Regions from separate parts of the Actinocorallia aurantiaca genome, predicted to be linked through region 1. Evidence: riboswitches for the same ligand, from Rfam matches in the RefSeq annotation. Region 1 holds a riboswitch; the other holds the start of a gene.

The links. A riboswitch is a leader RNA that binds a small molecule or an ion and turns the genes downstream of it on or off. The one in region 1 is predicted to bind cobalamin.
Region 2: another riboswitch for cobalamin. It lies ahead of ABD327_RS18345 (ribonucleoside-diphosphate reductase subunit alpha); the one in region 1 lies ahead of ABD327_RS11340 ((2Fe-2S) ferredoxin domain-containing protein).

The regions. Positions count from the first base shown of each region.
Region 1 covers NZ_BAAATZ010000007.1:172,589-187,145, forward strand. The annotation lists gene ABD327_RS11295 (hypothetical protein) at 1-495, shown strand, start outside; gene ABD327_RS11300 (winged helix DNA-binding domain-containing protein) at 492-1,454, shown strand; gene ABD327_RS11305 (endonuclease/exonuclease/phosphatase family protein) at 1,636-2,712, opposite strand; gene ABD327_RS11310 (M15 family metallopeptidase) at 2,709-3,404, opposite strand; gene ABD327_RS11315 (response regulator transcription factor) at 3,492-4,184, shown strand; gene ABD327_RS11320 (sensor histidine kinase) at 4,177-5,265, shown strand; gene ABD327_RS11325 (FAD-dependent oxidoreductase) at 5,498-6,724, shown strand; gene cobF (precorrin-6A synthase (deacetylating)) at 6,769-7,542, opposite strand; gene cobN (cobaltochelatase subunit CobN) at 7,539-11,162, opposite strand; gene ABD327_RS11340 ((2Fe-2S) ferredoxin domain-containing protein) at 11,159-11,938, opposite strand; cobalamin riboswitch at 12,017-12,208, opposite strand; gene ABD327_RS11345 (nitrite reductase) at 12,276-13,382, shown strand; gene ABD327_RS11350 (precorrin-8X methylmutase) at 13,537-14,193, shown strand; partial or broken gene ABD327_RS11355 (precorrin-2 C(20)-methyltransferase) at 14,190-14,557, shown strand, end outside.
Region 2 covers NZ_BAAATZ010000013.1:69,510-84,066, forward strand. The annotation lists gene ABD327_RS18315 (SDR family NAD(P)-dependent oxidoreductase) at 1-823, opposite strand, end outside; gene ABD327_RS18320 (nuclear transport factor 2 family protein) at 820-1,335, opposite strand; gene ABD327_RS18325 (DHA2 family efflux MFS transporter permease subunit) at 1,520-3,058, opposite strand; gene ABD327_RS18330 (PepSY-associated TM helix domain-containing protein) at 3,252-4,673, opposite strand; gene ABD327_RS18335 (hypothetical protein) at 4,755-5,315, opposite strand; gene ABD327_RS18340 (ribonucleotide-diphosphate reductase subunit beta) at 5,489-6,520, opposite strand; gene ABD327_RS18345 (ribonucleoside-diphosphate reductase subunit alpha) at 6,517-8,709, opposite strand; cobalamin riboswitch at 8,811-9,021, opposite strand; gene ABD327_RS18350 ((2Fe-2S)-binding protein) at 9,201-9,950, shown strand; gene ABD327_RS18355 (DUF6585 family protein) at 10,133-10,870, shown strand; gene ABD327_RS18360 (SDR family NAD(P)-dependent oxidoreductase) at 10,867-11,670, shown strand; gene ABD327_RS18365 (hypothetical protein) at 11,820-12,392, shown strand; gene ABD327_RS18370 (EF-hand domain-containing protein) at 12,488-13,009, shown strand; gene ABD327_RS18375 (zinc-dependent alcohol dehydrogenase family protein) at 13,019-14,056, opposite strand; gene ABD327_RS18380 (TerD family protein) at 14,240-14,557, opposite strand, start outside.

The sequences.
Region 1 (14,557 bases):
CAGATCCACGCCGTCCCCCCGGTCTCCGCGGAGGCCGCCGAAGCGTGCCATTCGCGCTACCAAGGCCACGCCTACCACCCGTTTCCGACGTGCTTCGTCTGCGGCCTGGACCGCCCCGCCCGCGATGGGCTCGCCCTGACCCCCGGCCCTCTCCCGGGCCGCCCCCGCGAGGTCGCGTGCCTCTGGACCCCCGACCCCTCTTCGGCGAACGCGGACGGCACCCTGGACCCCGCCCTCGTCTGGGCCGCCCTGGACTGCCCGAGCGGCTGGACCGAGGACCTGTCGGCACGACCCCGTGTCCTCGGCCGCATGTCCGCCCAGGTCCACACCCTTCCCGTCCCCGGGAAGCGCCACGTCATCACGGCCTCCTCCGCCCTCCCGGAAGGCCGCAAGATCTTCAGCCACTCCGCCCTCCACACCGAGGACGGCACCCTCCTGGCCGTGGCCTCCGCCGTCTGGATCACCGTCCCCCACGGCGACGCCCCGGCCGGTTGAACGAGCCCGCGCCCGCCGTCAGAGCGGCCTCCCAACTCCTGCACCGACCGCCCCTGGGCGGCGTCACAGAGGTCGTCCGCGCCCTCCTGGCCGTCCAGGCCCAGGACGTCGCCGCGTTCCCGCTGGCCTTCCGGGCCCGGATGGAAGGCGTCACCCGCGCCGAGATCGACGCCGCGCGCACCGACCGCTCGGTGATCCGCTGCCGGGGACCGCGCGGCACCCTCCACCTGGTGGCGGCCGAGGACGCCCCCTGGTTCCCGCCTCTCGTCCGTGGTTCCGCGACCGCCTCCCTGCGCCGCCTCCGCGAACTCGGCCGCGAGACCTCCTACGAGGACGCCCTGCGCCGGATCGACCGCGCCCTGCGCGACCAGGGCCCCCTGACCAAGGCGGAACTGGGAGCCCGGCTCTCCGAGGAGGGCCAGGCGATCGTCCACCTGGCCCTGCTGGGCGCGCACGCGGGCCTCACCGTCCTGGGCCCGGAACGCGACGGCAAGCCCACCTACGTGCACACCGTCGACTGGCTGGGATCTCCGCTCCCCACCGAACCCGAGGACGAGGGCAAAGCCCTGCGCGAGCTGGCCCTGCGCTACCGCCGAGCCCACCACCCCTGCACCCCCGAGGACCTCGCCCTCTGGTCCGGCCTCCCCCTGCGCACGGCCCGCCGCGCCTGGCGCGACCTCCCCGGGCCCGCCCCTACCCCGGCCCCGGCAGCTTCTTTCGTCCGTCTCCTCCCCGCCTACGACGAGTACCTCCTCGGCTGGACCACCCGCCCCGTCCCCGCCTCCCGGCACCGCGACGTCCATCCGGGCGGCGGCGTCCTCCGCCCCACCGTCATCGCGGACGGCCGGATCGTCGGCGTCTGGCCCGGCGGCCGCATCGACCTGTGGGAACCCGCCGACTGCTCCGCAGAACTGGCCGACCTCGTCCGGTTCCGAGAGCCGCTCCGCCACGTCCGCTGAAGTCCTCTGGGAAGAGGGAAGGGGCCGTCTGTGGAGCAACGGGGCCGGGATCATCGCGGAACTGGGCGTCTCGCCGGACGGGGAGGGCGCGCCGGTCGACGCGCTCGTGCAGTACGCGTTCGACGGACGGCGGCTGCTCCGGCTGGACGCGGCGCCTGCGGTGAGGCGGGCGGAGGTCTGTTCACCAGCTGATTCCGGCCGCCACCGGCAGATGGTCGCTGCCGGTGGCCGGCAGCACCCATGAGCGTTCCGGCTTCACGCCGCGGACCAGGATCTGGTCGGCCCGTACCACCGGGAAGGACGCCGGCCAGGTGAAGCCGAAGCCGCTCCCGGCCTCGTCCTGGGCCGAGCGCATCTGTGAGGTGAGGCCGGCGAGCGCGCGGTCGTCCGTGGTGCCGTTCAGGTCGCCGAGCAGCACCACCCGCTTGTTCTCCTCGGCGGCGACGGCCTTGCCGAGCGCCTGCACGCCGATGTTCCGCGAGGCCGTCCAGAAGCCCGCCCTGGGATTCACCCGTACGGACCCCAGGTGGACCGCGTACACCGCCAGCGGCCCGTGGTCCGTGGCCACCGTGGTGCGCAGCGCCCGGTTCGGAGCCGTCTTCTCGTCGGCCGGTATGGTCTCCGCCAGCGGCCCGTGGTTCATGACGTCGATCGGCCGGGTGTCCGACAGCGGCAGCCTGCTCCACAGCCCGACCGTGCCCAGCACCGTGTGGTACGGGTAGGTTTTCGCCAGTTCCTTCTGATACGTGCCCATGGTCTGCGGGATCAGCTCCTCCAGCGCCAGCACGTCCGCCCCGGAGGCGGCCAGGGCGCGGGCGGTGCCGGCGGGGTCGGGGTTGGCGGCGCCGACGTTGTGGCCGACCACGGTGAGGTCGGCGCCCGGGTGGGATTTGTCGGCGAGCTGCCCGCCGAAGAGGTACGCCCACGCCACGACCGGCAGCAGCAGCGCGGCCACCGCGGAGGCGGAGCGGCGCCACAGCGCCCCGGCCAGCAGCACCGGAACGCCCAGGCCGAACCACGGCAGGAAGGTCTCCACCAGGCTGCCGAGGTTCCCGGGCCGGTTCGGGATCTTCGCGTGCAGCAGCATGAGCAGACCCAGCAGCAGTGCCGACGCCGCGAGCACCGGGCCGCGCCTCCAGGGCTCCGGCCGGGAGGCGATCAGGAGCGCCCGGCGGACGCCCGCGCGACGACGGCCGACACCGCCCTGCCCGGGCTCGGCCTCGTCCACCGGAGCCCGTCCTCGCATACTGTCGGTCACTTCCGCATCCTAAGGTCCTGGGTGGGATCGGCGTACATGCGCGGGCAGCCGTGGTCGATCGCTTCTGGGCGCAATTCGTAGTGCCAGGCCTCGTTCCTGTAGATCTGGCACAGCCCGTACTCGGAACCGTTTTTCGACAGCCATGCCGTGGCATCGGAGCGCCCGATGTCGACCGCCTCTCCTTTCACGTGAAGAGAGGTCGCCGCGGTCGCCACCCACCGCGCCGCCTCTTTCTCAGATCCGTATTCGGAGATCGCTTCGCGAAGAATCTGATTCTGGTACGCCGGGGAACGCCAGCCGCTATTGACATAGAATTCGATTTCTTCGTTCGCGGCGTCCGTCGCGGCCCGGCGGAGCGCCTTGAGGAGACCGGGATCGAGGTTGACCACGGCCGCGATCGCGTCGTCGAAAACCGTGACGCCGTCGGGGACGACACCGTCGGCCTCGCCGAGCGGACCACGGCGTTCACTGCGAGGGCCTTTCTCGCCGGGCGAACCGCGTTGCGCATTGCGAGGAGCGTTCGAGGGCGATGCGGTGGGGAAGGACCACGACGCGGTCGAGGAGGGCGAGGAATTCTGCGGCTGAAAGGCGAGTGCCGCACCGATCATCGCAATGACGAGTATCAGGCCGACGCCGAGAATCCAATGAATCCTGCGGGACGCTTTTCGCGCCGGGGCCGGTATTCGAGACATACGGCCAGTCAAGACAGCGTGACGTTGCCGGCACGTATGGAATTTTCGATACGCCGACGATATGCGCCGGCCCGTAGCATCGATCGTATGCGTGTGTTGATCGTCGAGGACGAACCCTTTCTCGCGGAGGCCATCCGCGCCGGCCTGCGCCTGGAGGCGATCGCGTCCGACATCGCGGGCGACGGCGGTACCGCTCTGGAACTGCTGAGCGTCAACGCCTACGACATCGCCGTCCTCGACCGCGACATCCCCGGGCCGTCCGGGGACGAGATCGCCGAACACGTCGTCGCCTCCGGCAGCGGCATGCCGATCCTCATGCTCACCGCCGCCGACCGGATCGACGACAAGGCCTCCGGGTTCGGGCTCGGCGCCGACGACTACCTCACCAAGCCTTTCGAGCTCCGGGAGCTCGTCCTCAGGCTCAGAGCGCTCGACCGCAGACGTGCCCACAGCAGGCCGCCCGTACGAGAGATCGCCGGTCTGCGGCTGGACCCGTTCCGCAGAGAGGTCTACCGGGACGGCCGCTACGTCGCACTGACCAGGAAGCAGTTCGCCGTGCTCGAAGTCCTCGTCGCCGCCGAAGGCGGTGTAGTCAGCGCCGAAGAGCTCCTGGAGCGGGCATGGGATGAGAACGCCGACCCGTTCACCAACGCCGTACGCATCACCGTCTCGGCACTGCGCAAGCGTCTCGGCGAGCCTTGGATCATCGCCACCGTGCCCGGCTCCGGCTACCGCATCGACGCTCGGCCGGAGGCCGGGCACGGAGAAGGCCGTGGATAGAGCGCCCGGACCGAGCGTCCGCCTCAAACTCACCCTCAGCTACGCCGGGTTCCTCATGCTCGCGGGCGCCCTGCTGCTCGCGGCGGTGTGGATCTTCACCCTGCGCCACCTGCCCGCCTACGCGAGCGTCCCCGGAGGGGTGCTGATCCGTTCGACCCTCCTGCACGACTTCGCGTCGGCCGCGGGCGCGGTGCTGTTCTTCCTGCTGGTGTTCGGCCTCGTCGGAGGGTGGGTCCTCGCCGGCCGGATGCTCGCTCCGCTGACCCGGATCACGGACGCCACACGCATGGCCACGAACGGGTCGCTCTCCCACCGGATCCGGCTACCGGGCCGCGACGACGAGTTCCGCGAACTCGCCGACGTCTTCGACGGCATGCTCGAGCGGCTCGAGGCGCACGTCGCCGAACAGCGGAGATTCGCGGCCAACGCCTCTCACGAGCTGCGCACCCCGCTGGCGATCTCGAAGGCGCTTCTCGACGTGGCCCGCACCGATCCGAACCGCGACACCGGCGAAGTCATCGAACGCCTCCACGCCGTCAACACCCGGGCGATCGACCTCACTGAAGCGCTGCTCCTGCTCAGCCGCGCCGAACGGCGGTCCTTCACCCGGGAGCACGTCGACCTGTCCCTCCTGGCCGAAGAAGCCGCCGAGACGCTCCTCCCCCTGGCGGAAAAGCGCGGCGTCACCATCGAGACCTCAGGTGACATCGCCCCCGCCATCGGATCGCAGGCGCTCCTGCTGCAGCTGACCATGAACCTCGTGCAGAACGCGATCGTCCACAACCTGCCCGAACACGGCACCGTGTGGGTGAACACCAGCGTCCGCCCCAAGACCGTGGCGCTCACCGTCGAGAACACCGGCGAGAAGCTCACCCCGCAACTGGTCTCGACGCTCACCGAACCGTTCCAGCGCGGCACCGAACGCATACACACCGACCACGCGGGCGTCGGCCTCGGCCTGGCGATCGTCAAGACCATCACCCAGGCACACGACGGAACGCTCACCCTAGCCCCGCGCCCCGCCGGCGGAATCCGCATCACCGTGGAACTACCCACGACGGCCCCGCACACCGACAGGTGAAGAATCAAAGAATTGATGCGCCACCACTGCGGTGAATCCGCGACAAGAACACTGAGGGCAGAAGCCTAGGGCTGCAGCATGAACGTCGTGCCGGGCTCGGTGGAAAATGACCCCTCTGCTACCGGACAGGGGTCGGCCTTCCGCCGGCGGTTCCGGAGCCGCTCCGGCCCGTCGGCTGAAGTCCTCTGGGAAGGGGACGCGAAAGTGGGAAGGGGCCGTCTGTGGGGACGCGATGAGGGTGCTGGTGGCCGGGGCGGGGGTGGGGGGGCTCGCGTTGGCGCGGGGGCTGGCCGCTGATGGGCATCACGTGCGGGTCTTCGAGAAGGCGGACGGGCCTCGGACGTCGGGCGGGGTACTGACGCTGTGGAGCAACGGGGCCGGGATCCTCGCGGAGTTGGGAGTCTCGCTGGACGGGGAGGGCGCGCCGGTCGACGCGCTCGTGCAGTACGCGTTCGACGGGCGGCGGCTGCTGCGGATGGACGCGGCGTCTGCGGTCCGCCGGTATGGGCGGCAACACGTGTGCCTGCCCCGGCGGCGGCTGATCCGCCTGCTCACCGACGGCCTGCCCGACGGGGCCGTCTCCTTCGGGAGGGCTTGCACGGGCCTTGCGTATGACGAGGGCGGAGTGCGGTTGGACTTCGCCGACGGAAGCAGCGAGACCGGGGACGTGCTCGTCGGAGCGGACGGCCACCGCTCAGCGGTACGTCGCGCGCTGTGGGGGCAGAATCCCGGCGGATCTGACCGAACGCCGCAGTTCATCGCCGTGGAAGACACCGAGGACTCGGTCGTCCGGACCCTTTCGGAGCAGCTCTCCCGCAGCGGGGATCCGGGTGAACCGAGCGGCTGGGCGACCTGGCAGGGGCTGGGTCGCGTCCCCCTCGGCCTGGCCGAGCGCCGCGAGGGGATGCTGATCGTCGGCAGGGAGGGCGTGTGCGGGCTGATGCCCGCCGGGAAGGACCTGGTGCAGTGGTGGTTCGACCGGCGGTGGACACCGGGTGACCCGCTGCCCGAGCTTCCCGTCCATGACCTTCGGCGGAGGTTCGGGCACTGGGCGTCGCCCGTGCCCGAGGTCCTGGCTGCGATCGACGGCGAGGTCGAGTTCTTCCCTCATTACCGGCATCGGGTGCCGCGCGTGTGGGGCAGAGGCCCGTGCACGCTGGTGGGCGACGCCGCGCACACCATGCCGCCCACCCAGGCGCAGGGTGCCAACCAGGCGCTCGAAGACGCCTGGGCGCTGATCTCGGCGTTGCGGGAGGCCACCGATCTCCCCGTGGCGCTGCGCCGGTACGAGCGTGAGCGCTCCCGGCGCGCCGCGCGGATCGCCCTGGCCGCGGGCACCGAGTGCGTCAACAGGTACCTCCCGGTCCTCAGCCGTCTCGTCCCCGACCGCCTGACCGGCCCCGCCTACACCTGGTGGCTCCGCCACATCAGCGACTACCTCTCGGATCTCCCCCGCTGACCTGGAACAGTCCTGACGGGACCGCTGGGCGAAGACCCCGGGCCTCAGGGGCGAGCGGAGGAGACGCGGCGGAGGAGATAGGTGTCCATGACCCAGCCTGAGGCGGCTTTGGCCTCGGCGCGGGCTCGGAGGATGCCGTCGAGGGCCTGGTCCAGACGGCCCGCCGCCAGGGCCTCGTCGGGGGAGCCCAGGTTGGCGCCCCACCAGATGTGCCAGGCGGACGGGTCGGGCAGTGCGCGGCAGCGGAGGGCTCCGTCGAGCATGACGAGGATGTTGTCGTTGCCCGCCGCGGCCTCGGCGGGGAGGCGGCGTCCTGTGGTGACCGTCAGGGAGGTGCCGATGTCGTTGAGGACGAGGCGGTGGCGGGCGGCGAGGAGCTGGAGGCTGCTCACGCCCGGGATGACGTCATAGGAGAAGGTGAGATTTCCCCTGGCCAGGACACGTTCGACGATGCGGACGGTCGAGTCGTACAGGGACGGATCACCCCAGACCAGGAAACCCACGTCACCTGGATCGGCGAGCATCGCCTGCTCATAGGCGGCGGCGCGGGCCTCGTGCCAGTCCTCGACGGCGCGCCGGTAGTCGGCGGGGTCGTCGCGGTCGCGTTCGGGATCTCGAACGGTCACGATGCGGTATTCGCCGGGCAGGTGGCGGCGGCAGATCTCCTCGCGGGCGCGCAGGAGGCCGTCCGTTCCGGCGTGGTCGGCGGACTTGTCGGGGACGAGGAAATAATCGACCTCGTTCATGGCCCGGACGGCTTCGGCCGTCACCTGGTCGGGATGGCCGGGGCCGATGCCGATGATGCGGACGCGTCTCACCGGCCGTCGTCCTCCAGGTCGCCTTCGACCTCGAGGTGGACGCGGCGCAACTCCTCCAGCAGCTCCGGGTCGGGGGACTCCCACAGGCCGCGTTCGGCGGCCTCGTCAAGGCGTTCGATCACGCCGCGCAGAGCCCACGGGTTGGCGCGCCGCATGAACCGCTGGACCTCCTCGTCCAGGACGTAGCTGGTGGCGAGGGCCTCGTACATCCAGTCGTGGACGACGCCGGCGGTGGCGTCGTAGCCGAAGAGGTAGTCGACGGTGGCGGCGAGTTCGAACGCGCCCTTGTACCCGTGGCGGCGCATCGCGGAGATCCAGCGGGGGTTGACCACGCGGGCGCGGAACACGCGGGCGGTCTCCTCGGCCAGGGAGCGGGTCCGGACAGCGTCGGGGGTCGTGGAGTCGCCGATGTAGGCGGCCGGAGCCCTGCCGGTCAGCGCCCGGACGGTCGCGATCATGCCTCCGTGGTACTGGAAGTAGTCGTCGGAGTCGGCGATGTCGTGTTCGCGGGTGTCGGTGTTCTTGGCCGCGACGGTGATGCGGCGGTAGTTGGCGCGCAGGTCCTCTTCGGCGGGGACGCCGTCGAGGCCGCGGCCGTAGGCGAAGCCGCCCCAGGCGGTGTAGACCTTGGCGAGGTCTTTGTCGTCGCGCCAGGTCCCCGCCTCGATCACCTGGAGGATGCCCGCGCCGTAGGAGCCGGGTTTGGAGCCGAAGATGCGGGTGGTGGCCCTTCTCCCGTCGCCGTGGCGGGCCAGGTCGGCCCTGGCGTGGGCGCGGACGAAGTTCTGCTCGTCCGGTTCGTCCAGTTCGGCGACCAGCCTGATGGCGTCGTCGAGCATCGCGATGACGTGCGGGAAGGCGTCCCGGAAGAAGCCCGAGATGCGGACGGTGACGTCGACGCGCGGGCGTCCCAGCTCCTCGAGCGGGACGACGGTCAGGCCGTTCACGCGGCGGGAGGCCTCGTCCCATTCGGGCCGGACGCCGATCAGGGCCAGCACTTCGGCGATGTCGTCGCCGGACGTGCGCATCGCGGAGGTGCCCCACACCGACAGGCCCACCGAACGCGGGTACTCCCCGGTGTCGGCCAGGTGCCGGGCGAGGAGGGAGTCCGCGATGGAGCTGCCCGTCTCGTACGCCAGCCTGGACGGCACCGCCTTGGGGTCGACGGTGTAGAAGTTGCGGCCGGTCGGCAGGACGTTCACCAGCCCGCGCAGCGGAGAACCGGACGGCCCGGCGGGGATGAAGCCCCCGTCGAGCGCGTGCAGGACGGCGTCGAGTTCGTCGGTGGTGGCGGCGAGGCGTGGCACGACCTGCTCGGCGGCGAACTCCAGCACCTTCGTGACCGTCTCGTCATTCCGGCCGAGCCGCGCCCGGACGATCCCGGCGACCGCCGAGGTCTCCCAGCCCGCCTCCTCCAGGTCGGACACCAGCGAACGCGCCGTCGCCTCGACGGCGTCGACGTCGGCGGCGGACGCGTCCGGCTTCAGCCCCAGCGCGGCGCGCAGGCCGGGCAGCGCCTTGGTGTCGCCGCCCCAGATCTGGGTGGCGCGCAGGACGGCCAGCACCAGGTCGACCCGCACCTGGCCGGCGGGCGCCTGGCCCAGCACGTGCAGGCCGTCGCGGATCTGCACGTCCTTGATCTCGCACAGCCAGCCGTCGACGTGCAGCAGGAAGTCGTCGAAGTCCTCGTCGCCGGGGCGGTCCTCCAGGCCGAGGTCGCGGTGCATCTCGGCGCTCTGCAGGAGGGTCCAGATCTGCGCGCGGACCGCGGGCAGCTTGGCCGGGTCCATGGACGCGATGTTGGCGTGCTCGTCCAGGAGCTGCTCGAGTTTCGCGACGTCGCCGTAGGACTCGGCCCGCGCCATCGGCGGGATCAGGTGGTCGACGATCGTGGCGTGCGCGCGCCGCTTGGCCTGGGCGCCCTCGCCGGGGTCGTTGATGAGGAACGGGTAGACCAGCGGGAGGTTCCCGATGGCCGCGTCGGTCGCGCACGCCGCGGACAGGCCCGCGTTCTTGCCGGGGAGCCACTCCATCGAGCCGTGCTTGCCCAGGTGGACGACGGCGTGGGCGCCGAAGCCGTGCTCCACCCAGCGGTAGGCGGCCAGGTAGTGGTGCGAGGGCGGCATGTCGGGGTCGTGGTAGATGGCCACCGGGTTCTCGCCGAAGCCGCGCGGGGGCTGGATCATGATGACGACGTTGCCGGCCCGGATCGTCGCCAGGACGATCTCGTCGTCGTCGTTGACGAACAGCCTGCCGGGGGCCTCGCCCCAGGTCTCGGCCATCGCGCCGGTGAGTTCGGCGGGCAGGTCCGCGGTCCACTTCCGGTAGTCGTCGGCGGGGATGCGGACCGCGCCTTCGGCCAGCTGGGCGTCGGTCAGCCACTCCTCGTCCTGGCCGCCCGCCTCGATGAGCGCGTGGATGAGTGCGTTTCCGGCGGCCGTGTCGGGGTCCTCCCCCTCGACGGGCGGGAGCGGGTCCAGGCCGGGAATCTCTCCCGGTCCGCCCAGGTCGTAGCCCCGTTCCCGCATCGCGCGCAGCAGGCGGATCGCCGAGACGGGGGTGTCCAGGCCGACGGCGTTGCCGATGCGGCTGTGCTTGGTCGGGTAGGCCGACAGCATGAGCGCCACCCGGCGCTCCGCCGCGGGGATCCAGCGCAGCCGCGCGTGGGCGACGGCGATGCGCGCGACCCGGACGCACCGCTCCGGGTGCGCCACGTAGCGGGGAAGGCCGTCCTCGTCGAGCTCCTTGAACGAGAACGGCACCGTGATGATGCGCCCGTCGAACTCGGGAATCGCGATCTGGGTGGCGGAGTCCAGTGGGGAGACGCCGTCGTCGGAGCCCTCCCACGCCTCGCGCGACCAGGTCAGGCACAGCGCCTGCAGGATGGGGACGTCCAGAGCCCGCATCCGCTCGACGTCCCAGGCCTCGTCGTCCCCTCCGGCGCTCGCGGTGCCCGGAGCGGTGCCGCCCGCCGCCAGGACCGTGACGATCAGCGCGTCGAAGGCGGCGAGCGCGTCGTAGAGGTCGCCGGGGGCGGTGCGCAGCGAGGAGACGTAGAGCGGGACGCCGACTGCCTCGCCGGTCTCGTCGATCGCGTCCGCCAGGGAGTGGACGAACGCGTTGTTCCCGCTGGTCTCGTGGGCGCGGTAGTACAGGATGCCGATGCGGGGCAGGTCCCCCGGCGGGAGCGTCCTGTCCGCGTACCCCCAGTCCGGGATGACGGCGGGGGGCTCGAATCCGATGCCGGTGAGCAGCACCGTGTCGGTGAGGAAGGCGTGGAGCTGGGCCAGGTTCGCCGGGCCGCCCTGCGCCAGGTAGCGGTGGGCTTCTGCGGCGGTTCCGACCGGCACCGTCGACAGGCCCATCAGCGCGGCGTCCGGGGTCTGCTCGCCGCCGAGGACGACGAACGGCACGTCCCGCGCGGCGATCGCGTCGAGGCCGTCCTGCCAGGAACGCGCCGTGCCGAGGATGCGGACGACGACCAGCTCCGCGCCGTCGAGGACGCCGGGAAGGTCTGCGGTGTCGAGCCGGGAGGGGTTGCCGAGCGCGTAGTCGGCTCCGGACGCGCGGGCCGACAGCAGGTCGGTGTCGGATGTGGACAGCAGGGCGATGCGCGTCATGACTCTCCTCGGTCGCGAGGCGGAAGCGGGGAACGTTCGAGCCGGTGGCGGGTAAGGGGGTGGCCGTCCCGGAGGTGGCCCGCGACGATCTCGCGTGCCGTCTCGGCGTCGACTCCGCCGTACCAGACGTCGTCTGGCTGCACGCTCACGACCGGTGCGTGGTTGCACGGGAACTGGCAGCCGGTGTGGGTGACCAGGACGTCGTCGTCGGTGAGGCCGCAGGCCATCAGGCCCAGGACGAGCGCTTCGGCCGTGGCGTCCGAGCCCTTGGCGGTGCAGCGCGGGCCCCGGCAGAGGAGCACCTGGTGGCGGTGGCGCGGGACGTGCTCCCAGGCGGGGCTCTCCAGGCCGGCCTCCGTGCCGGTGACGGGTGAGCCGAAGTCCAGCGCGTCGGCCAGGATCCGGGCGGCCCGTTCGGGATCGGCGGACTCCAGCAGGTCCAGGCCGGGCAGCAGGGCGGGGGCTCCGTCTCCGCGTTCGCGCAGCCAGTGCGCGGCGATGCGGCGAAGCCACGACCGGGCCGGGGCGATCCTGCCGAACGAGACGCCGATGAGGGCGATCCGGGTGGCGCCGAGGTCGGCGAGGCGGGTGAGTTCCCTGCTCAGCGAGGGGTCGGCCAGTTGCAGGAAGGCGACCGAGGCTCCCGGCAGGTCTTGCGCCAGCCGGAGCAGCTCGCCCCTGCGGGCGGCTTCCCCCGGTGACATCCCGACCAGCACCGCGGCGGTCCGGCCGCCGTTCGGCTCCCCGGTCAGCACGGGTGCCGCTGCACGACGCACCGCCTGAGAACAGGACCATGCGGATCGTGGCAGGGCACGGGCGATCGACTGCGCATTTCTACTTCCAGACCCTCGTGGAAAACATGACGCGCCTCAGCCGGTCTCCTGGCTCACGCGTCAGCGCCGCACATCCGGCCTTCCCGGACTGGCGTCCAGTGGCCTCCGACGAGCGGACTCGTCGGCGAGGGTCGTGCGACTCGGCGTTCACAGTGGCGAGGGCCGCGCCGGATTCACACCGGCTTCCCGAGCACCAAGGCACGAGCAATGTACCAGCGTCCGTCAACACCACGGATGCCCGCTATTCGCCGTTCGGGAGCATCCGTAGCGCTGTGGCACCATGTCGCCCGTGACCCGTGACCGTGCCGACCGATGCCCCGGCGTGCTGCGACCCTGGATCGCCGATGACGGCGCCCTCATCAGGCTGCGCCTCGTCGGCGGCGAACTCGACGCCGGCGCGCTGCGCCGTCTCGCGTCGGTCGCCGAGGCCTTCGGTGACGGGAACCTGCACCTCACCAGCCGCGCCAACCTGCAGATCCGCGGCATCGCCCACACCGGCGGACGCCTCTCCGCCGAGCTCGTCGAGGCCGTGCGAGAGGCCGGCCTGCTGCCCAGCCCGACCCACGAACGGGTGCGCAACATCCTGGTATCCCCGCTGACCGGGCTGGCCTCCGGACGCGCGAACCTGCGCCCGGTCGCCGCCGAACTAGACCGGCTCCTGTGCGCCGATCCCGAACTCGCCGGGTTGCCCGGAAAGTTCCTGTTCTGCCTGGACGACGGCCGCGGCGACGTGTCCGCCGACCGCTTCGACCTGGGCTTGTTCGCCCTGGACGCCTCCCACGCGCAGGTCCGGATCGGCACCGCCCACCGGGGCCCCGCCATCCCACTCTCCGAAGCACCCGAGGCCCTCCTCGCCTTCGCCCGGAAGTTCCTGCGAATCCGGGGAAACGGCGACGCCGCCGCCTGGCATGTCGACGAACTCCCCCAGACAGGTCGCGAACTACTCGATGCCCCGCCCTTTTCCGAACCGCGTCCCGATTTTGTCGCGCCCACGCCGTTTCTCGGCGAGAGCGGCCTCGACGCTCGATCACCGGAAACGGCGGACGGTCTCCCAGAAACGCCGCTCGCTCACCCTCCGCGCACCCACGACGTCATTCCCGTGCCGCTATTCGACCGGAGCACCGAGCCCTATCCGCGAACACCAAAAGCGGAAGGCCGTCTCCCGGAAACGCCGTTCACTCGCCTCCCGCGCACCCACGTCGCGCCCGTGCCGCCGTTCGGCGGAATCGGCCAGGACGACGGGCGTCAGGCCGGGCATTTCGCCGTGCCCGGTGGTCTGCTCTCCGCTCGGGAGGCCGTCCGACTGGCGTCGCTGGGCTCGCGGATCATCGTGACGCCCTGGCGCAGCATCATCATTCCCGACATATCCGCTTCGGAGCTACTTTGACCTCCTTTTCGTACCGATAAACCGGATTCCCGCGGTCGACCGCGGAGGCTCTCCGACCGGTCCGCGCGGGACTCCGCCGGCCCGTCTCTTCGACCTTCGCGGCTTCGTCGCGCCTTCTCCCGGCCGAGGCCGGAATTTCCCGCTAGGAGTTTCGTTGAACCCGACTCGCCCGACCAGGCGGTTCGCCTATGCCGATGACGGGGCCGCGATCTACGTGGACTCGTTCGCGACCATCCGTGCCGAGAGCGACTTCTCGCACCTGCCGGCCGACGCCGAGAAGGTGGCCGTCCGCATGGTGCACGCCACCGGGCAGGTGGACCTCGCCGGAGACCTCGTCGTCCACGATCGGCTGGTGTCGGCGGCCCGCGCCGCGCTGGAGGCCGGGGCGCCGATCCTCACCGACGCCAACATGGTCGCCTCCGGGGTGACCCGCGCACGGCTGCCGAAGGACAACGAGGTGCTCTGCCTCCTGCGTGACCCGCGTGTCCCGGACCTCGCCCGGCAGTGGGGCACGACCCGTTCGGCGGCCGCGGTGTCGCTGTGGGCCGACCGGCTGGAGGGATCGGTCGTCGCGATCGGGAACGCCCCGACGGCCCTGTTCCACCTGCTGGAGATGCTTTTCGACGGAGCCCCCCGACCCGCCGCCGTCATCGGTGTTCCGGTCGGCTTCATCGGGGCCGCCGAGTCCAAGGACGCGCTGATCGAATGCGCGGCCGAGCTGGACCTGCCGTTCCTCGCCGTCCGGGGGCGGCGCGGCGGCTCGGCCATGGCCGCCTCCGCCCTCAACGCGCTCGCGAAGGAAGCCGAATGACCGGAAAGCTGTACGGAGTCGGCGTCGGCCCCGGAGATCCCGAACTCATCACGTTGAAGACCGCGCGGCTGATCGCGGAGGCCGACGTCGTCGCCTACCACGCGAAGACCGACGGGAGTTCCAACGCCCGGCGCATCGCGGCCTCCCTCATACCGGCCACGGCCGTCGAAGAGCAGCTCGTCTACCCGGTGACGACGGGTTCGACCGAGCACCCGGGCGGTTACGCGGGCGCGATGGCCGAGTTCTACGAGCGTTGCGCCGAACGGCTCGCCGCCCACCTGAAGGCGGGACGCTCGGTCGTGCTGCTCTCCGAGGGGGACCCGCTGTTCTACGGCTCGTACATGTACATGCACGACCGCCTCTC
Region 2 (14,557 bases), on a different contig from region 1:
AGACGGGGCCGCCGCCGAACATCTTCCGGGGCGAGATCGGTGTTCCGCCGCCAGGTTCGGAGAGTTCGTACTCGACCGCCGCCTCCGCGCTGATGACGACCTGCCCGGTGCGCCGGTGGATGTCGGGGTCGGCGGCGAGGGCGGCTATCACCCTTCCCTGGAGTTCGGGGGTCTCGGTGTCCTTGATGGAGACGCCGAAGACCGTCTCCCTGCCGCTGGCCAGCAGTTTCTCGGTGCGGATCAGGCCGGGCCACAGGGACAGCACCGTGACTCCGTGCTTTCGCAGCTCCAGAGCGGTGTCGTGGGTCATCTTGTCCAGCCCGGCCTTGGAGATGCCGTAAAGGGTGGAGTGCAGGTAGGCGCGGGTGCCCACCGACGAGATGTTGACGATCATCCCCGCGCCCCGTGCGACCATCCCGGGCGCGACGGCGCGGCTCGCCACGTAGTGGGCGCGCAACCCGATCCCGATGAGCGGCTCCCAGTCCGACACGGGCCGCTCCCAGAACGGCTCGGGCCGTTCGTGGTCCACGTCCGCCGGGGCCGCCCAGGCGTTGTTCACCAGCAGGTCCAGCCGTCCGTGCTCCTCCTCGACGCTCCGGATCAGCGCTTCGACCTGCGCGTCGTCGGCGTGGTCGCAGACGACCGCCCGCCCGCGCCCGCCGGCCTCCTCCACCCGCTCGACCGTGCGGGCCAGCCGCCTCTCGTTCCGCCCGGAGACGACGACCGTCCAGCCGGCCTCGCCCAGCCCGACCGCGATGCCCTCCCCGACGCCGCGGCTCCCGCCGGTGACCAGCGCGACCCGTCCTTCACCCGCGACGCTCATGCGTGACTCCCTTGAAAAGAGGTTCCTTCGGCCAGCGGGCGGATCATCTCCCACAACACCGTCACGCGGGAAGACCGGATCTTCCACCGCCCGTCTTCCAGTTCGTAGCGGTCGTCGTACTCGATGGCGCTGACCTTCTCGGTCCGCGCGACCCTGTCGACCTGACGGAACCGCAGGCTCCAGGCGCCTTCGGCCCGGCCCTCACCGAGCAGTTCGATGACCGGGTTCATCGCGTGGTGCATGTCGAGGACGGCGTACCGCCCGTCCCCGTCCCGTCCCAGCGCGATCCGCTCGAAGACCCGGGTGAGCGCCTCGGCGCCTTCGAAGGCCCCGAGCGGCCCGTAGTCGAGCACGGCCCCCTCGGTGACGAAGCACTCCCGGAACCCCTTCGGGTCCTTGCGGTCGCACGCCCGCAGGTAGCGGTGCTTGACCGTTTTGATCGCCTCGATCGCTTCGAGTGCCGTGAGGCGCTCCTCCACGGTGCGGGCCGCCTCGCCCGAGATCGACTCCATGCGCCGACGCTAAGCCTCCCCGCTCCGGACGGCCACCCTCCCTCCCGCCCAGCGGAACCACGCCTGGAGCGGAGGACCGGCAACCCGTCCGAGCGCCATTGCGCACGCCGCTGCGCGTACTAAGGAACGCGCACAAGGAAGAAGGGGCCCGCCGCGAACGCGACGAGCCCCTTCTTCCTTGTGCTCAGTGCAGCGGCATGACGTCGACCTTCGTCTCCGGGCGGTGCCGCGGCAGCAGCAGCGCCGGGATGAAGGCCAGCGCGAGCAGGGCCAGCGCCCACCAGAAGGTGGTGCTGAACGCCTCGGCCATCTTCGGGGCCAGCTGCGCCATCACCTCCGGCGGCACCTCCTCCGTCGAGCCGAGGCCGCCGCCCGAGCCGGGCAGCCGGTCGGCGAGCTCGGTGGTGAGGATCACCGAGATGGCCGCGGTGCCGATCGACCCGGCGACCTGCTGGATGATGTTCAGAGCGGTGCTGGCCCGCGGCACCTCGTCGTGGCTGAGGGACTGCATCGCGGCCGACATGGTCGGCATCATCGTCAGGCCCATGCCCAGACCCATGACGAACAGCGCGACGCCCAGCACCGCCTTCGAGGTGTCGACGTCCATCTGGGTGGTGAAGCCGATCATGCCCCCGACGATGAGCACCAGCCCGGCCAGGACCACCCGGCCCGGACCGATCTTGTCGGTGAGCTTCCCGCCGATCGGCATCGTCACCATCGCGCCGAGGCCCTGCGGGATCAGCAGCAGGCCGGTGTGGAAGGCGCTCTCGCCCCGCACCAGCTGGTAGTACATCGGCATCAGGAACATCGCGCCGAAGAACGCCAGGCCGAACAGCACCATCGTCCCGGACGCCGCGGCGACCGAGCGGCGCTTGAACAGCCGCAGGTCGATCAGCGGCACCTCGGCGCTCAGCGCCCGCACCACGAACCCGGCCACCAGGACCGCGCCGACCGCGGTGAACCCGATCACCTCGGCGGAGTCGAACGCGCCCTTCTCCGCGCCGGTCGCCAGACCGTAGATCAGCGCGGCGAGGCCGGGCGAGAGCAGCAGCAGGCCGAGCAGGTCGAGCTTCTCGCCGGGCTGCGGCGTGTCACGGTCCAGGATCCTCCAGGCGAGGAACAGCGAGATGATGCCGACCGGCACGTTGATGTAGAAGATCCAGCGCCACGAGACGTCGTCGACCAGCCAGCCGCCGAGGATCGGGCCGCTGATCGGGCCGAGCAGCATCGGGATGCCGACGACGCTCATCACCTGGCCGACCCGCTGCGGGCCGGCCTTCTGGGTCAGGATCGTCATGCCCGCGGGCATGATCATGCCGCCGCCCAGGCCCTGCAGCACCCGGAAGGCGATCAGCGACTCGGCGGACCAGGCCATGCCGGCCAGCGCCGAGCCGAGCACGAACAGCCCGAGCGAGATCATGTAGAGCCGCTTGGTGCCGAACCGGCTGGCCGCCCAACCGGTCACCGGGATCACGGTGGCCAGCGCCAGCGTGTAACCGGTCGCGACCCACTGGATCTGCGACAGCGGCGCGCCGAACTCCTGGGACAGGGCGGGGACGGCGATGTGGACCACGGTGACGTCGAGGATCGACATGATCGCACCGAGGACCACGACCATGGCGACGGCGAGCACGCCGCGATCGAGGCCGCCGCCGTCCGGTCCGCCGCCGTCCGATTTGCTGACGGGGGCGCTACCGGCCTCCGGGGGGGCTGAAGAACTCAACTTCGTTGATCCCATCTTGTGTGCCCGGACGTGCGGGCTGAACGAGCATCGGCACCGGGGGCCGGCGCCTTCTGATCAGCGGTGGGGTGGACCGCTCCTATTCCGCCTCGGGAACGTTTCCTGACCGGTGGTCCAGGTGTTCGGCGGGCCCGCCTGCCCAGAGCCCGCCGGCCGTCCGTCCGCGGCGACCTACCTATGATCCCTCCTCTCCGTAGTGGTGATGAACCGGGGCGGCCCTCCGGCGGAAGGAGCGGACGCGTCCGACCGCGGCGTCCAGGACGATGAACGCGGCCAGCGGGTAGCCGAACATCGGAACCAGCCCGCCGGCGAGGACGGCGCCCCCGACCAGCGGGGCCAGGGCCCAGAGCGGGACGGCTCGCCAGGCGCCGCGCGGGACGGGACGGCCGAAGCCGTGCCTGCCGCGCCGCCACCACATCAGGTATCCCCACATGATGAGGAGGACGAGACCGAGGGCGAGGGCGGCGAGGAGGAGCTGGTTGGCGAGACCGAACAGCTGGCCCATGTGCGCGGAGACGCCGATGGAGGTGAGCTTGGCGAACAGGGGGTAGTCGGCGAAACGCAGGGTGCCCGTGACCTGACCGGTGGTCGGGTCCACCGCGGCGGAGTCCTGGCGCAGCGGCACGGTGGAGTCGATCTGCTTGACCACGAACGCCTTGCCGGGCTCGGCCGGGTAGACGATCTCGACCGGGCCGTCCAGGCGGGTCGCGGCCAGGATCCGGTCGACGCCCATGCCGGTGACGGCGTCGGTGGCGGCGTGGTGGTCGTGGTCGTGCGAGGCGCCGTCATGGTGGCCCACGGAGGTGCCGGGCAGTGTGGGGGCGGAGCTGTTCAGCGCCTTCTGGATCTCGTCGATGCGGGCTCCGGCGTTGACCGACCACGTCAGGCCCGTCGCGGACAGGAACATCAGGCCGGCCACGGACCAGATGCCGACCGTGCCGTGCAGGGACAGGGTCCCGCGCCGCCCCGGCTTCTTGAAGTCGGGCACCAGCAGGTCACGGCGTCGTCTGCGCCCGCGCGAGACCCACAGGACGAGCCCGCCTCCGGCCACGACCCACAGCCAGCTGGCGGCGAACTCGCTGTAGTTGCGGCCCGCGTCGCCCAGGTGCAGATGGGCGTGGAACCGCGACAGCCACGCCCGTACGGGCAGCGCCTCGGAGCCGCCGTAGACGGTCAGTTCGCCTTTGACGTCTCCCCGGTAGGGGTCGACGTAGACGGCGAGCTTCTCGGATTCGTCCAGCCCGTCGGCGCTCATCAGCACCCGGGTCGTCGCGCCTTTCTCCACCGAGGGCCGCACCGCCAGGACGGTCCCGTCGGGCCGGACGGCCCGGGCGGCCTCGACCTGCCGGGCCAGCGGCAGGCGCTCGCCGGAGGCGGGAACCCGCAGCTGCTCGGCATAGATGATCTTCTCGGCCTGCCAGGAGCAGGCGTACAGCAGCCCGCTGATCGCGGCGACCAGCAGGAAGGGCGCGACCAGCACGCCCGCGTAGAAGTGCAGGCGCAGCACCAGCGCCCGCAGCCCGCTCCTGGCGGACCTGCCGGGCTTGTCGGACCGTTCGGCCGCAGGGGGCCGTCCGGGAGGGGATTGCACGGACATGTCGAACACTCCACGACGAACTCTCATGGCACGCGGCCATGGACCTTCGGCGATGCGCCGAAGGCTTGACGGAAAAGAAGGTCAGAGAGAGTTCGCCGCAGGCGGTCCGCGCCGCCCGACGACCGTGACGACCGACATGGGGACCAGCACCCGCACCGCCGCCGTGACGACCGGCCCGGGCACCTCCCGGGACGGCACGAGGACGCACCGCAGGAGCCGCAGGATCCGCGCTGCCGTCCGCCGTACCAGGGAGCAGAAGAGCTCCTCGCCGCACCGCAGCCAGGCGGCCGTCAACAGCGCGACGATCAGGTGGCCGATCAGCATCGGCAGGCCGGAGTGCTCCGTCTGCGCCATGGTCGGCAGGTCCCGGTCCACGATCGCCGGGGCTTCGGGCGCGACCTGCCCGAAGAGCACGTGCAGCCCGTACTGGGCGGCCAGCACCGCGGGGAGGACCACCCGCATGCTCCGCTCACGCCCGCCGAGTAGGAACGCGCCCACGGACGTCAGCGCGATCGCCGCCGCCAGCCCACCGGGCCCCACCAGGGACCCGCCGCCGAACCAGTGCGCGGCCGCGGACACGAGCGTGCACACCGCTCCGAAACCGGCGGCGCGCACCGTCCGCAGGCTCCAGTCGGGCGTCACCCGGCAAGTATGCGGTCTTCACCCCTCCTACCTGCAAGAGGGGCATGTACAGCCGTCCGCACCACCTTTTCCTTTCCCGGCATCCTGGACCTTCACGTCTTCCGCGTCGTCTTCCGGTGGAAGAGCCCCGGTGACACGAGCCGCTCATGCCACCGGGGCGGGGGCCGGGAGGGTCAGAAATCCTCGTCGAAGGTCACGGAGCCCTCGACGGCCACCTGATAGGCCGAGACGCGGCGTTCGAAGAAGTTCGCCAGCTCCTGGACGTCCTGGAGCTCCATGAAGGCGAACGGGTTGGCGGTGCCGTAGCGGCGGGGGAAGCCGAGGCGGGCCAGGCGCTGGTCGGCCACGTACTCCAGGTAGGAGCGCATGTCGGCGGCGGACATGCCGGGCAGGCCGTCGCCGCACAGGTCGCGGGCGAAGGCGAGTTCGGCCGCGACGGCCTCCTCGAGCATCTCGGTGACCTGGGCGACCAGCTCGTCGTCGAACAGATCGGGTTCCTCGGCGCGGACGGTGTCCACGACCGCGAAGGCGAACTCCATGTGCATGGACTCGTCCCGGAACACCCAGTTCGTGCCGGAGGCCAGGCCGTTGAGCAGGCCGCGGGAGCGGAGCCAGTAGACGTAGGCGAACGCGCCGTAGAAGAACAGCCCCTCGATGCAGGCGGCGAAGCAGATGAGGTTGAGCAGGAAGCCCCGCCGGTCCTCCCGGGTGGAGAGCTCATCGAGGGAGGAGATCGAGCCGATCCACTTGAAGCAGAAGTCGCCCTTGGCCCGGATGCTCGGGATGTGCTCGATCGCGGCGAACGCCTCCCTGCGCTCCCCGTCGTCCTGGAGGTAGGTGTCCAGCAGCGTCAGGTAGAACTGGACGTGGACGGCCTCCTCGAAGAGCTGCCGGGAGAGGTAGAGGCGGGCCTCCGGGCTGTTGATGTGCTTGTACAGGTTGAGCACGAGGTTGTTGGCGACGATCGAGTCGCCGGTGGCGAAGAACGCGATGAGGCGCTTGACCAGGTGCAGTTCCTCGGGCGTCAGCCTGGCCAGGTCGGACAGGTCGGAGGCGAGGTCGACCTCCTCGACCGTCCAGGTGTTGCGGATCGCCGCCTTGTACCGCTCGTAGAAGTCGGGGTAGCGCATGGGCCGCAGGGTCAGGTCCATGCCGGGATCGAGCAGAGTGCCGTTCTTGACGGGGTTCTCGACGGAAGCGGTCACTGGCACGCCTCGCAGATCTCGGGGTTCTCCAGGGAGCAGGCGACCGCGTCGTCGTCGGCGACCGGCAGGCTCCCGCCCAGGGAGGGGACGGTGGTCTGGGCGATGCGCGTCGCGGGCCGCGAGCGCAGGTAGTAGGTGGTCTTCAGACCGGCCTTCCAGGCGTAGGCGTACATCGAGGACAGCTTGCCGATGGTCGGGGCGGCCATGAAGAGGTTCAGCGACTGGGACTGGTCGATGAACGGGGTGCGGGCGGCGGCCAGGTCGATGAGCGCCTTCTGCGGGAGCTCCCACGCGGTGCGGTAGAGCAGTTTGAGGTCGTCGCCGAGGACCGGGACGTCCTGGACGGAGCCGTCGGCGCGCTTGACGGCGTCGCGGACCTCGGGAATCCACAGGCCCCGCTCGCGCAGGTCGTCGACCAGGTATTTGTTGATCTGGAGGAACTCGCCGGAGAGGGTCTCGCGCTTGAACACGTTGGAGACCTGCGGCTCGGTGCACTCGTAGCAGCCCGCGATGGACGCGATCGTCGCGGTCGGGGCGATCGCGGTGAGCAGCGAGTTGCGCAGGCCGGTGCGTGCGACCCGGGCACGCAGCGCGTCCCACTCGGGCTTCCTGCCGTCGCCGACGGTGAAGTGGTCGGGGTGCAGGACGCCGCGGGCGGCGCGCGTCCGCGCATAGGACGGGTGGACGCCGAACTCCTCGGCCAGGTCGGCGGAGGCCCCGTAGGCGGTGAGGGCGATCTCCTCGGCGATGTCGGTGGACAGCCGCAGCGCCTCGGGGGAGTCGAACGGCAGCCGCAGGGTGAAGAACACGTCCGCCAGGCCCATCACGCCCAGGCCGATCGGACGCCACTTCTTGTTGGCGGCCTCCGCCTCGGACGTCGGGTAGAAACCGCGGTCGATCGTCCGGTCCAGGAAGCGCACGGCCGTCCGCACCGTCTCGCGCAGGCGGGCGAAGTCGAACCCGTCGGCGGTGACATGGCGGGCCAGGTTGATCGAGCCGAGGTTGCACACGGCCGTCTCCGCCTGACTGGTCACCTGGAGGATCTCGGTGCACAGGTTCGACAGGTGGACGACGTTGCCGGGCTCGGCCGTCTGGTTGCAGGTGCGGTTGGAGATGTCCTTGAACGTCATCCAGCCGTTGCCCGTCTGGGCGAGGGTGCGCATCATCCGGCCGTAGAGCTGACGTGCCGGGATCTGCTTCGTGTACTTCCCGGCGGACTCGGCGGCCCGGTACGCCTCGTCGAACTCATCACCCCACAGGTCGACCAGCTCGGGGACCTCCTTGGGGTCGAACAGCGACCACGCCGCGTCGGCCTCGACCCGGCGCATGAACTCGTCGGGGATCCAGTTCGCCAGGTTCAGATTGTGGGTCCGGCGCTGCTCCTCGCCGGTGTTGTCGCGCAGTTCCAGGAACTCCTCGACGTCGGCGTGCCACGGCTCCAGGTACACGCACGCCGCGCCCTTGCGCCGGCCGCCCTGGTTGACGGCCGCCACCGAGGAGTCCAGGGTGCGCAGCCACGGCACGATCCCGTTGGAGTGGCCGTTCGTCCCGCGGATCAGCGAACCGCGCGAACGGATCCGCGACCAGGAGATCCCGATGCCGCCGGCGTACTTCGACAGCCGCGCGACCTGTCCGTACCGCTCGTAGATGGACTCCAGCTCGTCCTTCGGCGAGTCCAGCAGGAAGCAGGACGACAACTGCGCGCGACGGCCGCCGGAGTTGAACAGCGTCGGTGACGATGGCAGGTACTCCAGCCGCGACATCAGCCCGTACAGCTCCGCCGCCTCGGCGGACGTCTCGGCGAGCCCGCACGCGACGCGCAGCATGAAGTACTGCGGACGCTCGATCACCTTGCGGGTGCGCGGGTGGCGCAGCAGGTAGCGGTCATAGACCGTGCGCAGGCCGAAGTACTCGAACCGGCCGTCGGCGGCCTCGTCGACGAGCGCGTCCAGCTCGGCCGCGTGCGCGGCGACGAACGCGGCGGTGGCGTCGTTCAGCAGACCCTCGGAGTGCGCGAGGGCGATCGAACCGGAGAACGAGACGACGCCCTCGCCCGCGGCCTCGTCTCGGATCAGCTCCGCGAGCAGCCCGGCGGCGACCCGCGACTGCGCGGGGTCGACGCTGACCTTCGCCGCGGTCTCCCGGATGAGGAGCTCACGGTCGGATACGGCGGGTGCGGTGACGGTCAACGACTCTCCCTCGTGCTCGGCCTTCCGGGAACACGCGGAAAGCAGCACACGGGACCATGACGGCTCCGCGCCCGCCCACCGGCCTTCCCACGAGGCTCATGGACATCTCGAAAGCGCCGGCAGGTCTTCGGACTCAGGGGCGCGACGCACACTCCTACCGGCCGTCGCTTCCCGGGCCCGCGGGCCCAGTGCTTCGTTGACGGCTTTCGTTCCCCATCACCGCTGCGGGGCAGTCCCGGATTTCCACCGGGTTCCCTCTTGCGCCGCTTCGACCCTGACGGGCCGAAGCGGACCAGCGCTGCGGGAGACTCTACATCTAGTGGCACCGGCGAATGAACAAGCTAGATGTTGTAGGCGTGTCCGCCGCGGTCGCCGCGACGGCGAACGCGCCCGGCATGGCATGATGGCCGGTGAAGGCGAGCGGGGACGGTGGTGGACATGCCTCGTACGCGGCGTCGTACGACCTCGCCGCACGAAGCGAGACGTGATCCATGAGCTCTCCCGGCCAGGCGATCGCCGACGTCTCGCGGATCGGCGGCTACTTCCACCTCTACACCGACGACGCACCTCCCGGGCCGTGGCGGCCGCTGCGACGGCTGCTGACCGACGAGGCGGCCTTCGCCCATCGTGTCGCCGTCACCGCCGAGCGGCTCGGCACCGCCGAAACCAGGGTCGCCGCCTCCATCCTGCACCTGGGCATCGCCACCCGCCTCTGGTCGCCCGTGCTGGGCGCCGCGGTGGTCCACCGGGTGCTCCTGGACTGGACGGCCGACACCCTGGAATGGAAGGACGCCCCTGGCGGGCCGCTGCCGCTGCGCCTGCCCGCGCCCTCGGCACGGCCGGTCACCGACCTCGTCCAGGCCGCCGAACCTCTCTACCGGACGGTGTCGGCACTCCTGGAGCCCCTCGCCGGCCTCGTCCTCGGCCAGGTCGAGATCGCGCCCCGGCTGCTGTGGGGCAACGCCGCCTCCGCGCTGGCCGGTGGCATCCGCGAACTGGCCCGCGACCGCCCCGGGCACGCGGCCGACGCACTGGCCCTCGGCGACGCGCTGCTCGGGCTCGGCCACCTGAAGTCCACCGGCCACTTCACCGAACCCGCACCCGGCCGACCGTTCTTCACCCGCACCACCTGCTGCCTGTACTACCGCGTTCCCGGCGCGGGCAAATGCGGCGACTGCGCCCTGCTGGCCCCTTCTGCCCGGCAGGCTCAATGGGCCCGGGAGCTGAGGGGGAACCCGTGACCCGCATCGCCGGCCGCGGAATCCGATGGGCGCGGCCCGCCGGCGTCGTGGCGGGTCGTTTTCCCTGAGTGCCAGATCTTGCTGAGAACCCCGTTCGTGCTCTAGAAAGACATTAAAGTATATCTGATTTCGGGCAGGGCATACGACGCCGGCGCGTTCGTGTCGCCGTCAAGGAGGAGCCGGTGGCTCAGCGAGACCTCGCGACGAATGACGACCCGGTCCCCGAACGCGTCATGGAACTGGCCGCAGGCAAGCGCCTGGGCTGGCTCCGCGCGCAGTACCAGCCGCGGCAGCGACGGGTGTTCACCCGCTGGAACGACTGGCGGCTCTACTTCTTCGAAGAAGGATTGATCGTCACCAGTCCCGAGGGGCTGGAGATGGATTTCCGGTGGGAGTCCACGACGGTCTTCCAGTGTCTCAGCACGCTCGATTCCACGGTGCGCGACGCCGCCTACACCCTGGTCGGCCCCGATCTGGAGGCCATCGCGATCGGCCGGGGGACGTCCGCGCTCCTGCGGGTCACGGTCGACGGGCGGCGGGTTCCGTCGGTCGTGCGCGGCGCGCCGTTCGTCCACGAAGGCGTGTGGGGCCCCGAGATCCAGAAGGGCGTGACCAGAATGCGGCTGCCCGAGGTGCTCGGCCGCATAGGCCGGGGCGAGACCTTGGACTTCAACAGGTTCACGGTGACCGCCGAGTCGGTGTCGGTCAAGAACAAATCCCTTCCCTGGGCGGAGGTGACCGGCGTCGATGTCTCCAACGGCCTCGTCTCCATCTCCAGAGGACACAGGACGCTGCCGCCCGTCCTCGCCAATGAGGTCCCGAACCTCCAGCTCGCCCTCGTGCTGATGGAGCTGCTGCGGAAGGAGTCCTCCCCACCGCCGCGCGGAGGACCGTCGGCCCGGCCCGGTGAAGGACGATGAGGGGCTCCCGCCGCTCCCTGGACGGGGTGCCGGTCCTGCTCACCGGGGCTTCCAGCGGAATCGGCGAAGCGACGGCGGCGGCGCTGGCCGAGCGGGGCGCCAGGCTGGCGATCGCCGCCCGGCGCCGGACGAACCTCGAAGAGGCCGCCGACCGGATCGCCGAGGCCGGGAGGATCCGGCCGGTGGTGCTCGAAGCCGACCTCTCCCGTCCGGGCGCCGCCGCCGAGCTCGCGCAGCGGGCGCTCGCCGCGCTGGGGACGGTGGGCGTTCTGATCAACAACGCCGGGGTCGGGCTGGTCGGCGCGCAGGGCGCCGTGGGCGACGACGCCGAGGCGCGGGCGCTGTTCGAGACCAATCTGTGGACGCCGCTCGCCCTGACCCGGCACCTGCTGCCCTCTCTTCGAGCCGAGGGCGGCCTGGTGGCGAACGTGACCTCCAGCCTGCAGTCGGTTCCGCTCCCGATGCTCGGCTACTACGGGGCGTCCAAGGCCGCGCTGGCCCATCTGACCCGCACGCTCCGCCACGAACTGCACGGCACCGGTGTGAGGGTGCTGGAGATCGTCCCCGGCGGGACCGACACCGCGGCGCGCGACGTCGACCTCCTGCCCTGGCGGAAAGGCCCGATGCGCACCCCGCCGCCGGTCTCGACCGGGTCTGCGGCGCGGGCGATCGTGGACGCGATCGAACGCGGGCGGCGGCGCCGCGTCCACCCGCGAAGCTCCCTGCTCCCCCTCGAGATCCCGGCGACCGGCCGGCTCATCGCCTCCATCGTGACCCGCCGCGTCGACACCGACCGCTGACCTCCGACGCCGGAGTTCCTCTCGCAGGAAGGAACGGGACCACGAACGTGGATAAGGACAGAGAATGGGCCAGGGACCGGGCCAGGGCCAGGGCCGCTCGCAGGAGAACGGAACGGGATTACACGTCAATAGGGTGCTTTCCGGCGCTCGTGGTCTGGGTCGGGGGCATCGCCGCGGCCCAGGTGTTCCTGCCCGACACGGTGTCGAAGGCCGTGGTCTTCGTCGCGGTGCTGGTCGGGGTGGGGATGATCGCGATGTTCGTCGCCCTCACGGAGGCGGGCTGTGCGGGGGCGCTGGCCGGAGTCGTCCTGCTGGCCGTGCTGCTGGCGACCCTGCCGTCCGCGGTGACCCACCAGGTCCTGGCGTCGGGAGGGCGGACCGGCTGGTGCGAGACGGTGCGGAGCACCGACATCGAGGTCGGTTTCGGCGACGGGACCATGCCGCTGAAGGAATCGGAGGTCATCTGCGCAGGCCGCCGCATGACCGTTCCCTACCAGGCGTTGGAGGAGCCCGGCGCCGTCCTGCGGTACCACCCCGGAGGACGGGTGCCGCCGGTGACGGAAGCGGAGTGGAGAGGCCTGGGAACCGAGTGGTGGGTGGCGGTGATCGACCTCGTGTTGTGCCTGGCCCTCGCGCTTTTCCTGACCGCCCGCGCCACCGGGTACCGGCTTCCGGTTCGCCGGAGCGGTGATCGGGGCGGGCCGGGCCCGGGCCGCCACTGATCGTGACTCCAGGTAACCGATACGTCACCTTGGCGTGATGCCAAGGGCGCTGTGAGGCCAGTGTGCCCTCCCGGGAATGCGGGGACGACCGGGGCATGGCGAGTTCTTTTCAACGAGACAAGGTCCGGTTGGTCTTCGACGCCCTGGACGGCGACGGGGACGGCACCCTCCGGGAGGGGGATTTCGAGGCCCTCGCCCGCCGGTGGGCGGCGGTCCGGGTCGCGGGCGACGGGGAGCGGCTCCTGGCGGTCATGCGCGGCTGGTGGGACGCGCTGGCCGCGCACTCCCGGACGACCGGCGCGGTCGCGATCGAGGACGTCCTGACCGTCGTCGACCTGCTCGGGACCATGCCCGAGGCGGTCACCGCGACCGCCGACGCGATGTTCGAGGCCGTGGACGAGAACCGGGACGGCCTCGTCTCTCCCGCCGAGTACCGGCGGATGATCGAGGCGTGGAGCGGGGGCCCCGCCGACACCGGCGAGACCTTCGCCCTGCTGGACCTGGACGGCGACGGCACGATCTCCCGGGAGGAGTTCGCCGCCCATTGGTACGAGTTCTGGGCAGGGAACGACCCCGCCGCCCCGGGCAGCCGGGTCTTCGGCCGCGTCCCCGGTTGACCGCCCGCCTCAGGGCCGGATGAGGACCTTGAGCGCCTCGCGCCGGTCCATGGCCCGGTAGCCGTCGGGGACCTGCTCCAGGTCGACGGTGCGGTCGAAGACCCTGCCCGGCTGCACGGCGCCCTCCAGCACGCCCGGCATCAGTTCCTCGATGTAGGCGCGGACGGGCGCGGGCCCGCCGGTCAGGGTGATGTTCGGGCCGAACAGACTGGAGAACCCGACCGGGGCCTCGGCGTACTGCGGCACCCCGACCCGGGAGATCACCCCGCCGGGCCTGACCACGCCGACGGCCTGCTCGTAGGCGGGCATGTGGCCGACCGCCTCCAGCACCCTGGCCGCACCGTGGCCGCCGGTCAGCCGGCGGACCTCCTCGATCCCCTCGTCCCCGCGTTCGGCGACCACGTCGGTGGCGCCGAACTCCCGGCCCAGGTCGGTGCGGGCCTTGTGCCGGCCCATCAGCACGATCCGCTCCGCCCCGAGCAGCCGGGCCGACAGCACCGCCAGCAGGCCGACCGCCCCGTCGCCTATCACGACGACGGTGTCGCCCGGGCCGACGTTCGCGCGCTTGGCGGCGTGGTAGCCGGTGCCGTACACGTCCGAGAGGGTCAGCAGCCCCGGCAGCAGTTCGGAGTCCTCCTTCACGGGCGCCTTGACGAGGGTCCCGTCGGCCAGGGGGACGCGCACGGCCTCGGCCTGGCACCCTCCGACCCCGTCCTCGTTCCAGAAACCGCCGTGCAGGCAGGAGGTCTGCAGACCCTCCCTGCAGAACTCGCAGGTGCCGTCCGACCACGCGAACGGCGCGATCACCAGATCGCCGCTCCGCACGGTGGAGACCTCGGAACCGGTCTCCTCCACGACGCCGACGAACTCATGGCCTATCGAAACGCCCTCGGAGGAGGCCGGCATGGTGTGGTACGGGTGCAGGTCCGATCCGCAGATGCAGCTCCGCACCACCCGCACCAGCGCGTCGGTGGGCTCTTTCAGGACCGGGTCGGGAACCGTCTCGATCCGCACGTCCCCCGCCCCGTGTATGAAAGCCGCTCGCATACCGTCATCCCTCAGGTAGGTCATCGCTTCTGATGGCCCCTACCCGGCAGGCCGGCGGTGGGAGCGGCTCAAGCCGTCAAAACGGCCCATATCCAGCAAATGTTCTTTTGTCGGCCGGGGTCCCGTGCCGTGTCCATGCCGCGGGGCCCCGGCGTTCCGCCGGGGCCCGGTGCCGCGGCTTCGCTACTGCATGGCGAAGCGGATCAGGCCCTGGCGGTCGCCCTGCTTGATCTTGCCGGTGCGGTTGAGGACCTCCAGCTGCCAGGTGTTCCCGTTGCGGAAGGCGCGGCAGATGGCGTTGGCGTTGTCGGCGCCGAGCAGGGACGGCCAGACGTCGGCCACCTGGGTGCTGGAGCCGCCCGTCGCGTCGTAGACCTTGAACGAGACGTTGTTGGCCTTGTCGAACGAACTGCCCCGCTTGAACGCGGAGGCGATGAACACGATGGACGTGATCGCGGCGGGGATGTCGGCGAAGGTGACGTGGACGGTCTCGTCGTCGCC